DNA from 3 places in the Paenibacillus sp. J31R34 genome. Region 3 is predicted to be linked to each of the others. Evidence: predicted binding sites of a transcription regulator. Region 3 holds the regulator's gene; each other region holds the start of a gene.
What was found. Region 3 encodes Rex, which represses fermentation and respiration genes when NADH is low (regulators of the CRP and FNR family bind a similar motif). Its sites were predicted from a motif close to TTGTGAAATATTTCACAA; they were not measured.
Positions count from the first base shown of each region.

Region 1: a site for Rex is predicted at 1,442-1,459, ahead of AC50YG_RS18060 (formate/nitrite transporter family protein). Genes of this name have one in related genera too.
Region 2: a site for Rex is predicted at 2,469-2,486, ahead of AC50YG_RS29910 (DUF1641 domain-containing protein). Genes of this name have one in related genera too.

Region 1 covers NZ_JBXENU010000006.1:194,537-199,214, forward strand. Annotated here, with positions in the region: gene AC50YG_RS18050 (histidine kinase) at 1-467, shown strand, start outside; gene AC50YG_RS18055 (pectate lyase) at 565-1,236, opposite strand; gene AC50YG_RS18060 (formate/nitrite transporter family protein) at 1,519-2,316, shown strand; gene AC50YG_RS18065 (L-lactate dehydrogenase) at 2,346-3,269, shown strand; gene AC50YG_RS18070 (fumarylacetoacetate hydrolase family protein) at 3,624-4,541, opposite strand; gene AC50YG_RS18075 (amidase) at 4,542-4,678, opposite strand, start outside.
Region 2 covers NZ_JBXENU010000017.1:35,733-40,410, reverse strand. Annotated here, with positions in the region: gene AC50YG_RS29920 (substrate-binding domain-containing protein) at 129-1,121, shown strand; gene AC50YG_RS29915 (AI-2E family transporter) at 1,153-2,319, shown strand; gene AC50YG_RS29910 (DUF1641 domain-containing protein) at 2,573-3,001, shown strand; gene AC50YG_RS29905 (NAD(P)/FAD-dependent oxidoreductase) at 3,033-4,211, shown strand; gene AC50YG_RS29900 (MmcQ/YjbR family DNA-binding protein) at 4,327-4,671, shown strand.
Region 3 covers NZ_JBXENU010000001.1:292,556-297,233, forward strand. Annotated here, with positions in the region: gene AC50YG_RS01235 (tetratricopeptide repeat protein) at 1-127, shown strand, start outside; gene dinG (ATP-dependent DNA helicase DinG) at 146-3,010, shown strand; gene AC50YG_RS01245 (redox-sensing transcriptional repressor Rex) at 3,007-3,663, shown strand; gene AC50YG_RS01250 (amidohydrolase) at 3,644-4,678, shown strand, end outside.

The DNA.
Region 1 (4,678 bases), on a different contig from region 3:
CGCTTCGAGGACCTTGGCGCAAGCGCGAGGTGATTTTTGTATGCATCGATTTGGGTGATCAGGCGGAAAGGCTTATTCGCCGCGGCTTTCGCATCGCTCACCGCTTGAAGGCAGAATGGCATGTCCACTATGTGCACAGCAGGAAGATCCAGCAAACCGAGACGCAGCAAAAGCGGCTCCAAACACTACGGCAGCTATGCGAGCGGCTTGGAGGTCAACTAGCCGTAAGTGTTGCGAACAAACGCCAAGAGATTAGCGGGATTTTGCTGCAAAAAATGAACGCCCTGCAAGCAACTCAGCTCATTATTGGGCAGTCGCGCAGGAAGCCGTGGCAGATGCTCTTCCGCCAAACGATTGTGCATGATATGCTGCGCTCCGCCCGGCATATAGATATGTTAATTGTTGCTAAATGGGAAACAGAGCCCATGCCGCCTAATCTCGGCACAGACCCTGTTAAAGATGTATAAACAGGCTTACTTACGGGGGGCGGTCATCTTTTCGAGCTGATGGAGCGTTGCAGCAGCCTTAAGCCGGCTGCAACAACGCTCCAGCTGAAAGGAGTTCCTAATAAGCCGTGTTTCCAGATTGGCTGGTTTTGCCGGAAGCAAAGCCTTTGAACAGCGTTGGTACGTTGGAATAACGCGTATTAGTGATTTTGCCCGTTGTCGAGCTGCTGTCGGTGCGCAAAATTGAATCCTTTACCTTGGAAATATCGCTATTTGATACATTCATGGATACCGCATAGGATGTGCCGCCATTTTGACGAACGAGCTTGCCGATGTCATTGGCCTTGAAATTTTTAATATTAATTGTGCCGGATGCATTCATTTGAAACACCTTGTCATAGGCTTTGTATGCGCCGCCGCCTGTAATATTAACCGTACCGGAAGATTTTAGCGTCAAAGCGTCCTCGCCTACATCCTGCCAAGTCACATTCTCAATATTACAGCTGCCATAGCAGTGAACACCGTCTGCAGCTGGTGCGCCGATAATCACATTTTTCAGCGTTGCTCCTGCTTCCAGACGGAATACTGGCTTCTGGCCCTCAGCCTGGCTGCCATCACCGAGCGTGCTCGGGTTCGCTACAAAAACTTTGCCTTGACCATTGTAGGTTGTATTTTTAGGTACAATAATGGTAGCGTTTACAACTTCAGCCGCCGCTACAGGGGCAGGCTGCACACCAGCAATTGCAATAATAAGGGCCACAGACAATAGAGCACCGATCCATTTTTTCATCGAATAAACTCTCCTTTATTCCATTTAATTTGGTTGTGGTGAAGCCTCATCCTTAAATGCCTCTACTTTTATGCAAATAGATGTGCACCTCCGTTTGCATCTACCAAAAGACTACCTAATTTTTGCCATTACAGGAATAATCATTAGCTCAGTAGTTGTCCAAATGGCCCAAAATCCCTTATTCTGTAACAATTTGCGCAGTAACCTGTGATGAATGTCACAATCGATTGCGCCTCTCTGTGTTATTCTAACCTCAGTAAGCAGCAAGAGGAGTGATGGCTCATGGAAACAGAAGCGCTACGCAAAGTCGAGCAGCTCGCACAGAAGAAGCATATGATTTTTAAGCAAAGCCGCATTCGCTATATTTCCAGGTCCATGCTCGCCAGCATGTTCATCGGCTTTGGCGTTATCGTCGCCTTCAAGACGGGTAACTTTTTTTACGCCGAGCATTCTCCACTCGCTTATCCGATGGCCGCGCTTACGTTCGGAGCTGCTATTATTCTCATCGCATACGGTGGCGGCGACTTGTTTACCGGCAATACGTTTTATTATTCGTTTACCGCTCTCCGGCGTAAGCTCAAATGGACCGACGCTATCAAAATGTGGCTGACAAGCTACGGTGGCAACCTGCTAGGCGCAGCCGTGTTCGCGCTGCTCATTATGACAACCGGACTGTTCGACAGCGAGAAGGTCAATACGTTCCTGCTCAGCGTGGTCGAAGCAAAAATGCATACGTCGTCAATGGAGCTGTTTTTCCGGGCGATTTTATGTAACTGGCTTGTCTGTCTCGCCTTTTTCATTCCGATGGGCATGAAGCATGACGGGGCAAAAATGTTTTCGATGATGCTGTTCGTCTTCTGCTTCTTTATTTCGGGCTACGAGCATAGCATTGCCAACATGTGCACCTTCGCCATCGCACTAGTCGTCGACCACCCAGACACGATTACTTACGGCGGCGTCATTCACAATCTTGTGCCTGTCACACTCGGCAATCTGATTGGCGGCGGCGTTTTAATGGCATATATGTATTATTTCGTTAACAAGCCTTATTTCGACAAAGAGGATCACACGCAAGAGTAAGCACACCATTAGACGGGGAGAGATCGGATATGAAAAAATCAAGAATTGTTGTCATTGGCGCTGGGGCTGTAGGCTCGACAACCGCCTATACGCTTCTGCTTCGCAACCGCATGGATGAGCTGGTGCTCATTGATGCCAATGAGAAAAAAGCGATCGGCGATGCGCTCGACATGAACCACGGCATGCCGTTCCTTGGCGGCACGAAGGTATGGGCAGGCACTTACGAGGACTGCAAAGGCGCGGACATCATTATTATTACAGCGGGTGTAGCGCAGCGTCCGGGCGAAGAGCGCATTCAGCTGCTGAAGCGCAACGTTGCGATTTTCGACCAAATTATTGATGAAGTCTTGAAATATAATGACGATGGCATTCTGCTGATTGCTTCGAACCCCGTAGACGTCATGAGCTACTTCTCCCTGCGAAAATCACGCTGGCCCGTTAACCGCGTCATCGGTTCGGGTACCCTGCTCGACAGTGCGCGCTTCCGCTATCTGATTGGCGAAGAGCTGAACATTGATCCGCGCAGCGTCCACGCGCCGATTATCGGGGAGCATGGCGATTCCGAGCTGCCGGTATGGAGCCTGTCGAACGTTGCGGGTACGGAGCTTGGACTGAACGACGAGCAGAAGGACCGGATCTTCACCGGCACACGCGATGCCGCTTACCAAATTATCGAAGCAAAAGGCGCAACGTATTACGCCATCGCTTTGGCGCTTGACCGCATCTGCACCGCTATTCTGCAGGATGAAGGCGCTGTGCTGAACGTATCAACCCTGCTCGACAACTACCTCGGCGTATCCGATGTGTACATCGGCGTTCCATGTGTCGTTGACCGCACCGGTATCCGCAACGTTCTGGAGCTAACGCTGTCCGACGAAGAAACGGCGCTGTTCCAGAAGTCGGCAAACAAGCTGAAAGGCTTGATTGAGTCGATTCGGGATGAGATGGCATAAATTTCTCCTTAATACGCAACACCAGACCATGTGTTTAAAAATAGCTACTTAGCAAAGAAACCGATATCTCTTTTTGAAAAAGAGGTATCGGCTTCTTTGTTTTCTATTGAATGATGTGCTCATTTATTTCTTAACTTATGCCTTACTGCTAATCCTGACCGTCGTTGTTGCCGCATCCCATTTCAATTCATCCTCCTTCAAACCGGATTTTCACTCCCACCTTAAGGCTAAATTACGAAGGTTAAGTAAATCTTAGATGAAATGGAAGGTTTGCTGAAAGTTTCAGAGGTTGTGCACAAAAAGAAAAACACAAGCAGCCGCTCTGCTTATGTTTTTAGGAATGCCAAAGCCTCTTCAGTCCAGATCGGGTCGAACCGGGATCGGCTGGGCTGGGTGAAAAAACGGCATGCCCGCCTTAACCGGATGCAGCAGCGGCTCAAAGCCGGGAATTCGCGCCTCGATGACGTCGCCATCGCGAAGGACGACTGCGCCAGGCGTCCCGGTCAAAATGACATCCCCGGGAAGCAGCGTCATCACCTGCGAATGAAAGGCGATGAGGTAGGCTGGCTGGTAAATCATATTAGCCAGCACATTGCGATGGGCAAGCTCGCCATTGTGCCAGGTTTCCACTGCCAGCTGAGGCAAATCCGCGAATTCATCACGCGTAATCAGCTCCGAGCCTAAGCCAAAAAAGGTATCGAAGCTTTTGGCCCGCGTCAGAAAACGCTGATGCTTGGCATGAATATCCGCAGCCGTTACATCGACGGATACGGCAAAACCTGCTACGAAGTCCAGCGCCTCGGCTTCGGTTATGTTTTTGCAAGTACGTCCAATAATGAGCGCCAGCTCAGCCTCCGCCGTTACATGCTCCGTCTGCTGGGCAGGCAGCTCGATCGCCATATTCGGACCGATAAGCGACGTATCCGGCTTCATAAAACTGACGGGATCGGCTTCAGCGAATAATTTCTCGCGCTCAACCGTTTCTTTTACATAATTCATGCCAATACCCCAAATTTTGCGGGGATGGCGATATAATGGCGCAGGCATTATCGCTTCTTTGGGCACAGACTCCATCGCTCCGAGCTTTTCTCGACCGACCCCGCTATACCATGCCGTCAACTCGTCCAGCTGACCATCTTTCAGCAAATCAAACACATTGATGGCCCATTCTGTCTGCTCCAACTGATTAATCGTATGGAGCAGCACATAGCGATCGTCAAGGTTGATGCACGCTTGCTCGATACCCTCGTAATGGATCGTTACCAGCTTCATCTATGTTGCTACCTCCCCTTCATTTCCGCTGCTAGGTCTCCAGCTTCGTTCCCATAAATTCGCATGCTGGTCTATCCATCGCAGCAGCTTCAAATCCTGCCCTGCACCTGCAATAATGGATAAGCCAATGGGTGCAC
Region 2 (4,678 bases), on a different contig from region 3:
GACTGGTGTCAATTCTACTGTAAAGGGAGATGGGATGTTTGAAATATATTATGCTACAATTAAAGGTATGAAAATAATGACCAAATTCAGCCCGCAACCTAGGCTGAGCGAGGCTAAGGAGATCCAATATGTCCGCTGACATCTCATATACAACTGAAGAAATCGCCAAGCTATTAAAAATTTCCAAGCTCACGGTATACGATTTAATTAAAAAAGGAGAGCTGCCGTCCTACCGGGTAGGGAAGCAGATGCGAATTGATGCTTCCGATCTGGAAGCATACAAGCTGCGGGCTAAAGGCCTCCAGGCTAATATGCCTGCCAGCAAGTCAACAGCTTCCCAGCATCAAGGTACTCCACACGTGTACGCACAGGATTTATCGGACAGAAGCGCTGCCTCAGCAGCTGCTGGCGGGGGACGTCCTATCGTCATTACCGGACAAGATATGAGCCTAGATATTCTGGCCAAGCATATCGAGCGGGAGGGCTTGGGGCTGCGCCCGCTGCGCTCCTACGTCGGCAGTATGGACAGCCTAGTATCGATGTATAGAGGAGAATCTGACATTGTCAGCACGCATTTGCTGGATGGCGATACAGGGGAATATAACGTTCCCTATATTCGTAAACTATTGATTGGAGCACCTTATATCGTTGTGCATTTGCTGACGAGAAGCGCGGGCTTGTTCGTACAAAAGGGAAATCCGCTTAAGCTGGCAAGCTGGGCCGATTTGGCGAAGCCGGGACTGCGCCTCATCAACCGGGAGCGCGGTGCCGGCGCACGCGTGCTGCTCGATGAGCAGCTGAGGCTGCACCATATTCCGGCAGCTTCCATAACGGGCTATGACCAGGAGCAGACGAATCATCTTGGAGTAGCTGCGCAGGTTGCGTCAGGCGAAGCCGATGTGGGTATTGGAACGGAGAGGGCTGCAGCGAACGTTTCCCGCGTTACCTATATTCCGCTTGTTCAGGAGCAATATGACTTGGTTATGTTGAAGAAGCCGGACAATGAAGTTTTTATTCATGCGGTCATTCGCATTTTACAGTCGCAAAGCTTCAAGCAGGAGCTGGGAGCTATCGAAGGGTATGATTTAACCCGTACCGGGGAAATTACCGCGGAAAGCTGAGAACATCAAAAGCAGGAAGAAGGAACAGCGGATGAACCATTTTAAAACAGGAACAGATCGGTTTGTACAATTTATTTTAAATAATAAATTTGTTATATTTCTGCTCGTGCTGCTCCTGGTAAGTTTGAATATTTTCGTCATGAGCAAAATCTCCTACGTGTTCACGCCGCTCACCGTATTGTTCAAGACGGTGCTGCTGCCGATTATTTTAGCTGGTGTAGCTTATTATTTGCTAAATCCGATTGTTGACTATTTGGAGACGAAGAAGGCTCCGCGCATTTACTCTATTTTTGTAATCTTTGCGGTCATTTTGGGCTTGCTGACGATTTTGCTGACGGTGGTTATTCCAATTGTAAGCACACAGGTCGTAAGTCTGGTCGAAAATTTACCGGGTTATGCGGATCAGCTGCGAACGAAGTTTGATGAGCTGATGCACAGCGGCGACCTGCGGGAAATTGGGCGGTGGCTCAATATAAATCCGTCAGATTTGAGCGGCAATATTACGAAGCGGGGAACGGAGCTGCTAAATGGCGTGTGGCAAAGTGTAGGGTCTTTCGTGGGAGCGCTTAAAGATGTTGTGCTTGCGGTCATTACACTGCCATTTATTCTGTTCTACTTACTGAAGGATGGCAAGAAGCTGCCGAATTATATTGCTGCTATACTGCCAACGAACATGAGAGCACACACGAAGCGTATTATGGGCGAAATGAACGGCCAAATCAGCAGCTACATAAGAGGGCAGATTATTGTGAGCTTCTGTATTGGCCTGCTGCTGTATATCGGTTATTTGATTATTGGGCTCGAGTACTCGCTAGTGCTGGCGCTGATCGCTGCTTGTACAGCTATTATTCCGTATCTGGGTCCAGCTATCGCGATTACGCCCGCTCTCATTGTAGCGATGGTAACCTCACCCGTCATGCTGCTTAAAATGATTGTGATCTGGACGATTGTCCAGCTGATTGAAGGAAAGTTTATTTCTCCGCAAATTATGGGGAAAAGCATGAAGATTCATCCCATTACGATTATTTTCGTCATTTTGACCGCTGGAAATTTGTTTGGATTAGGGGGTATTATTTTAGCCGTCCCAGGCTATGCTGTGCTGAAGGTTATCGCAACGAATTTCTTCCACTGGCTGCAGGCGCGTTCCCCGCTTTACGCAGCGGAGGAAGTGAATGCGGATAATGATTTTAAGCTATAATATAAGCATTATAAAACGGAGGACTGCTGGCATAAGCAGTCCTTTTATTAAAATATAATAAAGGATCTAAAAGTTGTAATTGCAGTTTTTGTCGCAAAGGAATAAAATGAACATGAGTGTGGTCAAGTCCCTCTAATAATGCGCCCTTATTGTGAAACATTTCACAATTTCAGGCTTTTTTCAGAGGCGGCTTGCCGTTGTAACGGCGTTTAACTAATCATGCAACAAACAACGCAAGGGAGGCATTTTTCGTATGTCGGAAACATTAACAGAGCAAGAAGTACAGACGGGATCTGTACGTAGTGAACTGGACGTTCTGGAGCAATTGCTTAAACCGGAAATCCAAAGCTCGCTGAATCAGCTGGTAGAAAGCTTGCCTAAGCTTGCTGAAATGGTTACTTTGATGACCAAAGCTTATGATGTAGCAACAACTGTGGCGAATGACCAAGTGCTTATGGGCGACATGAAGCATGGTATTGAGGAATTCGTTAAGCCGATTACGGACAAGGCTAAAGGCATTGCATCGGCTGCTGTAGAAGCAAATGATCGTGCACAAGCAGAGCCTACGACAATCGGTCTGTTCGGCATTCTCAAAATGCTGAAAGATCCTCAGGTTCAACAAACATTGCGTTTCGCGCAATCGTTCCTGGATGTATTGGCTGAGCGCAACAAACAACGTTAAGATCGGATCAGAATGAGAACGGAGGAACAGTATGTCTAAGCATATTTTGATTTTGGGTGGCGGATATGGTGGTTTGCTGAGCGCATTGACAACTCGCAAACATTTATCCCCTGAGGAAGCAAGCATTACCGTTGTTAACCGTATTCCATCGCACCAAATCGTAACTGAATTGCATCGTCTGGCTGTTGGCGGCGTTCATGAGAACAACGTTGCTTTGCCGCTGACGAAGCTGTTCAAAGATAAATCCATCAATTTGGTTATCGACACTGTCGACAAAATTGATCCGGACCAGAAGCAAGTTCACCTTTCCAGCGGTGCAAAAACTTCCTACGATACGCTTGTTATCGCTCTTGGTGGCGAAACGGCATTTTTCGGCATTCCAGGCCTTGAAGAGAACAGCCTGACGCTGAAATCGGTTGAGGAAGCTAACCGCGTGAGCGCGCACATTCAAGAGCGCCTTGCTGCGTATGCAAAATCGAAAAACAAAGCTGACGCAACGATCGTTGTTGGCGGCGGCGGCCTGACTGGTATTGAGCTGATCGGTGAAATTGCCGACATGCTGCCAAAATGGTGTGAGCAAAGCGGCGTAAACATCAGCGAAGTATCGGTATACAATGTTGAAGCAGGCCCGTCGATCCTGGCTGGTTTCCCTGCAGAGCTTGTTGACCGTGCGAAAGCAAGCCTTGAGAAACGCGGCGTTCAATTGCTGATGGGTATTGCGGTTACAGAAGTAAAAGGCAACGAAGTTATTTTGAAAGACGGTCAAACGCTTGTGGCTAACACATTCGTATGGACTGGCGGCGTTACAGGCAACCCTGTCGTAGCAAACTGCGGTATCGAAGTGAACCGTGGCCGTGCGACTGTGAATGAGTTCCTGCAATCGACTTCGCATCCTGAAGTTTACCTGGCTGGCGACAACGCAGTTGTATTTAGCCCGGATGGTCGTCCATATCCGCCAAGTGCACAAATCGCATGGCAAATGGGCGAAGCAATCGGCTACAACTTATTCGCGCAATCCAAAGGCTTGCCGCAAAAATCGTTTGAATTCGTTAACTCCGGCGTTCTTGCGAGCCTTGGCCGCAAAGATGCAATCGGAACAATTGGCGCAAGCCAGCTTCGTCTGAGAGGCACTGCAGCTTCCCTGATGAAGGAAGCAAGTAACGTTCGTTACTTGACGCATGTTAACGGCTTGTTCTCGCTCGTTTACTAATTTAATTATGAATAACCATAATAAGTTCTCGTTTAAACGGCAGCAGCTGTTTGGGCGGGAACTTTATTTTTTTCAACGGAAGATGGTACGATAAGAAGAAAGGGGGACAACGGCTATGGAACATTATGTTGAATATTGCCTGGGCAAGAAGGGCGCTTTTGAAGATTATCCTTTCGGACCGGAAGCGCTGGTTATGAAGGTAGAAGGAAAGATGTTTGCCCTGATTTCAGACGACCGGAAATCGATATCGCTCAAATGCGACCCCATCATTGCAGAAAATTTACGCGAGCAGCATGCGGCGGTTATTCCCGGCTACCATATGAACAAGAAGCACTGGAATACGGTGTTGCTGGACGGCAGCTTGGAGCCGGAAGAGGTCGAAAGCATGATCACCCACTCCTATGAGCTGGTGGTGAAGTCGCTTCCGAAGGCGGTACGCGAGAGCTTGAGCGGAAGTTAATGGGCTG
Region 3 (4,678 bases):
ATTTTTCCTTAAAGCCTATGAGCTGGACCCAAGCTTTAAGGATCCGCTGAATAATTTGCAGAGCTGCCGGGAACGTCCGCAGCAGTTGTCATTATTGTTCGGCAGCACGGAGCTATGCTGCTTGTGAGAGGATCGGATTTATTTTATGAAATATGCAGTGCTTGACTTGGAAACGACCGGACACAGCGCCTCCGATGATATTTTACAGGTGGGGCTGGTCCTCCTTGATGATGATCTTGAAGTTATTCATACGTATAATTCATTTGTAAAGCCAACGATTGCCATACCGCCGTTTATTACGCAGCTTACCGGCATTGACGAGGCGATGGTGGCGGATGCGCCGGAGCTGTCTGATGTGCTGATGGACATGATTCCGCTGCTTGATGATGCGGTGCTCGTGGCGCATAATGTCAATTTTGACGCTGGTTTTCTGAACCAGGCGCTCGATCGCAGTGGGTACCATACGTTTGCAGGGCGCAGGCTCGATACGATTGAGCTGCTGCGCATTCTTTTTCCATCGATAACTTCTTACCAGCTTGGTGCTGTTTCTGAGCAGTTCGGCATTACGCATGAGCATCATCATCGCGCTGATAGCGATGCAATGGCGACCGCCGTTATATTCGCCAAATCGGTACAAAAGCTTCGGAGCCTGCCGCTGCTGACTTTGCAGCGGTTATCTTCGCTTGTAGACAATGGCAGCGATTTAAGCTGGTTTATTACGGTTACGCTAAAACAGGTAGAACAAAACATCGTAATGGGCGTCCCTGATTATGATTTTTTCAACCAGTTTGCACTGAAAGCTAGAGAATGGACAGAGGAAAAGCCCGCGCGCAGCGAAGAGGGAGCCTCGCCTTTGCAGGAGATGTCATTCGAGCAATATTTGGATGAAATCAAGCAGCGCTTTATTGAGCAATTTCCTAATTATGAAGAACGCGAAGCGCAGACGACGATGTTCCGTGAAGTATTTGACTCGCTGGACAGCAAACGCCATTTGCTTATTGAAGCAGGAACGGGTACAGGAAAGTCTCTCGGCTATTTAATACCCGCGCTCTATTATGGTATCCGTCAGGATGAGAAGATAGTCGTCAGCACGCATACCATTAATTTGCAAGAGCAGCTGAGACATCGCGATGTACCGCTGCTTAAGCAGATTTTGCCGATAGAGTTTCGGGCTTCAATCTTCAAGGGCAGAGGCAATTATTTGTGCCTGCGCAAGTTTGAAAGTAAAATAAATACAAGGGATATGATGTCCCCCGTTGACGATGCGATTACTGCCTCGCAAATGGTCGTGTGGCTGGGCGAGACGGAAACGGGCGATCAAGAGGAGCTGAATTTCAGCAACAAGGGGACCGACTTCTGGTCTACCGTTGCCAGCGATGCAGATTCCTGTCTGAACCGGGCGTGTCCTTGGTTTAAACGCTGTTATTATCATCGTGCCAAGCATGAAGCCAATATAGCTGATGTGTGCATTACGAATCACTCCATGCTGTTCACAGACATTCAGGCCGATCATCGGCTGCTGCCAACCTACAGCCATTTGATTGTCGATGAGGCGCATCATGTGGAGGAAGTAGCAAGCAAGCATCTGGGCATGCAGCTCGGCTACTATACGATAACCAATGCGTTTACGCGTATGTTTAAGGACGCTCGTTCCGGCCTGCTGCCATCTCTGCGCATTCATCTCCAGCAGGAAAGCGATGAGCGGGTGCAAGGCTGGCTGGAAACGATTGATACCATTATTCCCGCCTTTACGGAAGTGAAGGAGCATTGGGAAAGGCTGTTTGAGATGCTTTACAGCTTTGTTCAAGCTTCTCCTGATGCGACGGGTGAAAACAATCAATCTGTGTACCGTTTGCGAGGCGATAGCCTCCCGGAAGGCTGGTCCGAAGTGCTCGCCGAAGAGACCAATATTCATACGGAGCTTATTCGCGTGCTGAAGACGGCTGAGAAAATGTCCGAGGAGATTAAAGATCGCATTGATGAGCTGGCGGTACAGGCGCTTGTAACGGACTTGAATGGCGCTTTACGCGATTTGACGAGAGTCAAGGATGATCTGCGCAGCTTTATGAAGGTCGATCAGACGACGGACGTATTCTGGCTGGAAGCCAATATGACCTACAAGCATCGATCGCTGCATCTTTATGCGGTGCCAATTGATGTGAGCAGCCAGCTTCAGCAGTATTTATTTGATGTGAAGGACAGCATTATTTTAACGTCCGCCACTCTATCGGTGCAAAAATCATTCCAGTTCGCTGAAGAGCAGCTTGGACTTGGCGGCTTTGAAGAAGCGGGAAGGCTGCGTACCGTGCAGCTGGCATCGCCATTTAATTACCGTGAACAAGCGCTCGTTATTATTCCGCGCAATTTCCCTGTTCTTAAAGGCTCAGCAGGAGAGCCCGCATTTATTTCAATGCTCGTCTCTTCCTTGGCAGATGCAGTGCAGCAGACTAATGGCAGAATGCTAGTGCTGTTTACCTCTTACCGAATGCTAAAGCAGGTATACGATCCGCTTAAGGCGGCGCTTGCGGCCACCAGCATTCAAGTGCTGGGCCAAGGCATCGACAGCGGCAACCGTACGAAGCTGACGCGGCGGTTTTTACAGCAGCCGGAGTCTGTGCTGCTTGGCACAAGCAGCTTTTGGGAGGGCGTTGACATTCCTGGCGAAGCCTTAACTTGCCTTGCCATCGTCAGACTGCCATTCCAACCGCCGAATCATCCGCTGCTGGAGGCGAAGTCGGAATTGCTGCAGCGCCAAAAGCAAAATCCTTTTATGAAGCTGTCGATCCCGCAAGCGGTTATTCGCTTCAAGCAAGGCTTTGGCAGGCTCGTGCGAACGGCGAAGGATAAAGGGATTGTCATTATTTATGATACGCGGGTTATTGAAACGTATTATGGCAAGCATTTTCTCTATTCTTTGCCTGGACCGAAAATTGAGCATATGCATATCGAACAAATTGTACCGAGAATGAGAGAATGGCTTGGTGCCGAGAAGGAGGAGGAGAACGGGTGAAGCAGACGAAAATATCGGAGGCCGTCGTAAGACGCCTCCCCATTTACCTGCAAGTGCTGAACGAGCTGAACAACCGGGAGGTGCAGACCGTTTCGTCCCAGGAGCTTGGCGTCAAGCTGGATTTAAATCCGGCGCAAATCCGCAAGGACTTGGCGTATTTCGGCGATTTTGGCCGCAAGGGTATCGGCTATGATGTGACGTATTTAATTGAAAAAATTCGTCAAATACTCAAGCTTGATCAGACGATTAATGTGGCGCTTGTCGGTGCGGGTAATTTGGGTCATGCTCTATGCAATTATAATAAATATTCTAAAGACAATATGAAAATTATTGCGGTGTTTGATGTGCATCCATCTAAAATCGGCTCGCAAATTAATAATTTGACCGTAATGCCGATGGATATGCTTAAACATACGGTTGAGGAGAATAATATTCGAATTGGGATTATTACCGTTCCCGGATTTGAAGCGCAAAACGTTGCTAATCAATTTATAGATGCGGGCATTGAAGGCTTGCTCAATTTTGCCCCAGCGATATTGAAGGTACCAGAAGAAATTCGCATTCATCATGCTGACTTTACGAAAGAGCTGCTAAGTCTGGCGTATTACTTGGAGAGGGAAAGGGATGACGAAAATGAGCCAAATTTGGATTGAAAATGGACGTTTTGTAACGATGGAGGATGGCGAGCATGTGCTTCAAGGGCATATGGTTGTGACCGATGATCGCATTACATATATCGGAGCAGAAGCTCCAACTGGGCTGCAAGCCGATGTGCAGAAGCTGGACGGCAGTAAGCTTGCTTTTATGCCGGGCCTAGTAAACACGCATGGTCATGCAGCTATGACCTTGCTGCGCGGCTACTCCGATGATCAAAACCTGCAAGTCTGGCTGGAGCAAAAAATGTGGCCGATGGAGGGCAAATACCTCGACCTTGATACACGTGCGGGCAGCGCGCTTGCCGTGGTAGAAATGCTGAAATCCGGTACAACGGCTTTCGTGGATATGTATGACCGCATGGATCAGCTGGCTGAAGTCGTGGAACAGTCCGGCATTCGCGGCTGTCTGACGCGCGGCGTCATTGGCCTCTGCCCAGAGGATGTGCAGCAAGCGAAGCTGGAGGAAGCGATAGCTTTCGCACGCGATTGGAACGGCAAGGCAAATGGCCGTATTACGACGATGATTTCGCCGCATGCGCCTTATACATGCCCGCCCGATTATATTGAGAAATTCGTGCAGGCTGCTCATGATTATGATTTGCCGCTGCACACGCATATGTCAGAATCGATTGCCGAAGTAGAGCAGAACGTTCGCGATTATGGCGTTCGTCCCGTTCAGCATCTCGACAATTTAGGCTTCTTCTCTCGTCCGGCACTTGTTGCTCATGCAGTGCATTTGAATGACGAGGAAATTGCGCTGCTTGCGCAGCGCAAAGTAGCTGTATCGCATAACCCGGTAAGCAACCTCAAGCTGGCAAGCGGCATTGCCCGCGTTCCTGATTTGCTTCGCGCTGGTGTAACGGTATCACTAGGCACGGACAGCGCGGCGAGCAACAACAATCTTGACTTATTCAAGGAGATCAACCTTGCGGCTCTGCTGCATAAGGGTGTTTCTGGCGATCCTACGGTTGTTCCTGCCATTGAAGCTTTGCGTATGGGAACGGTATACGGC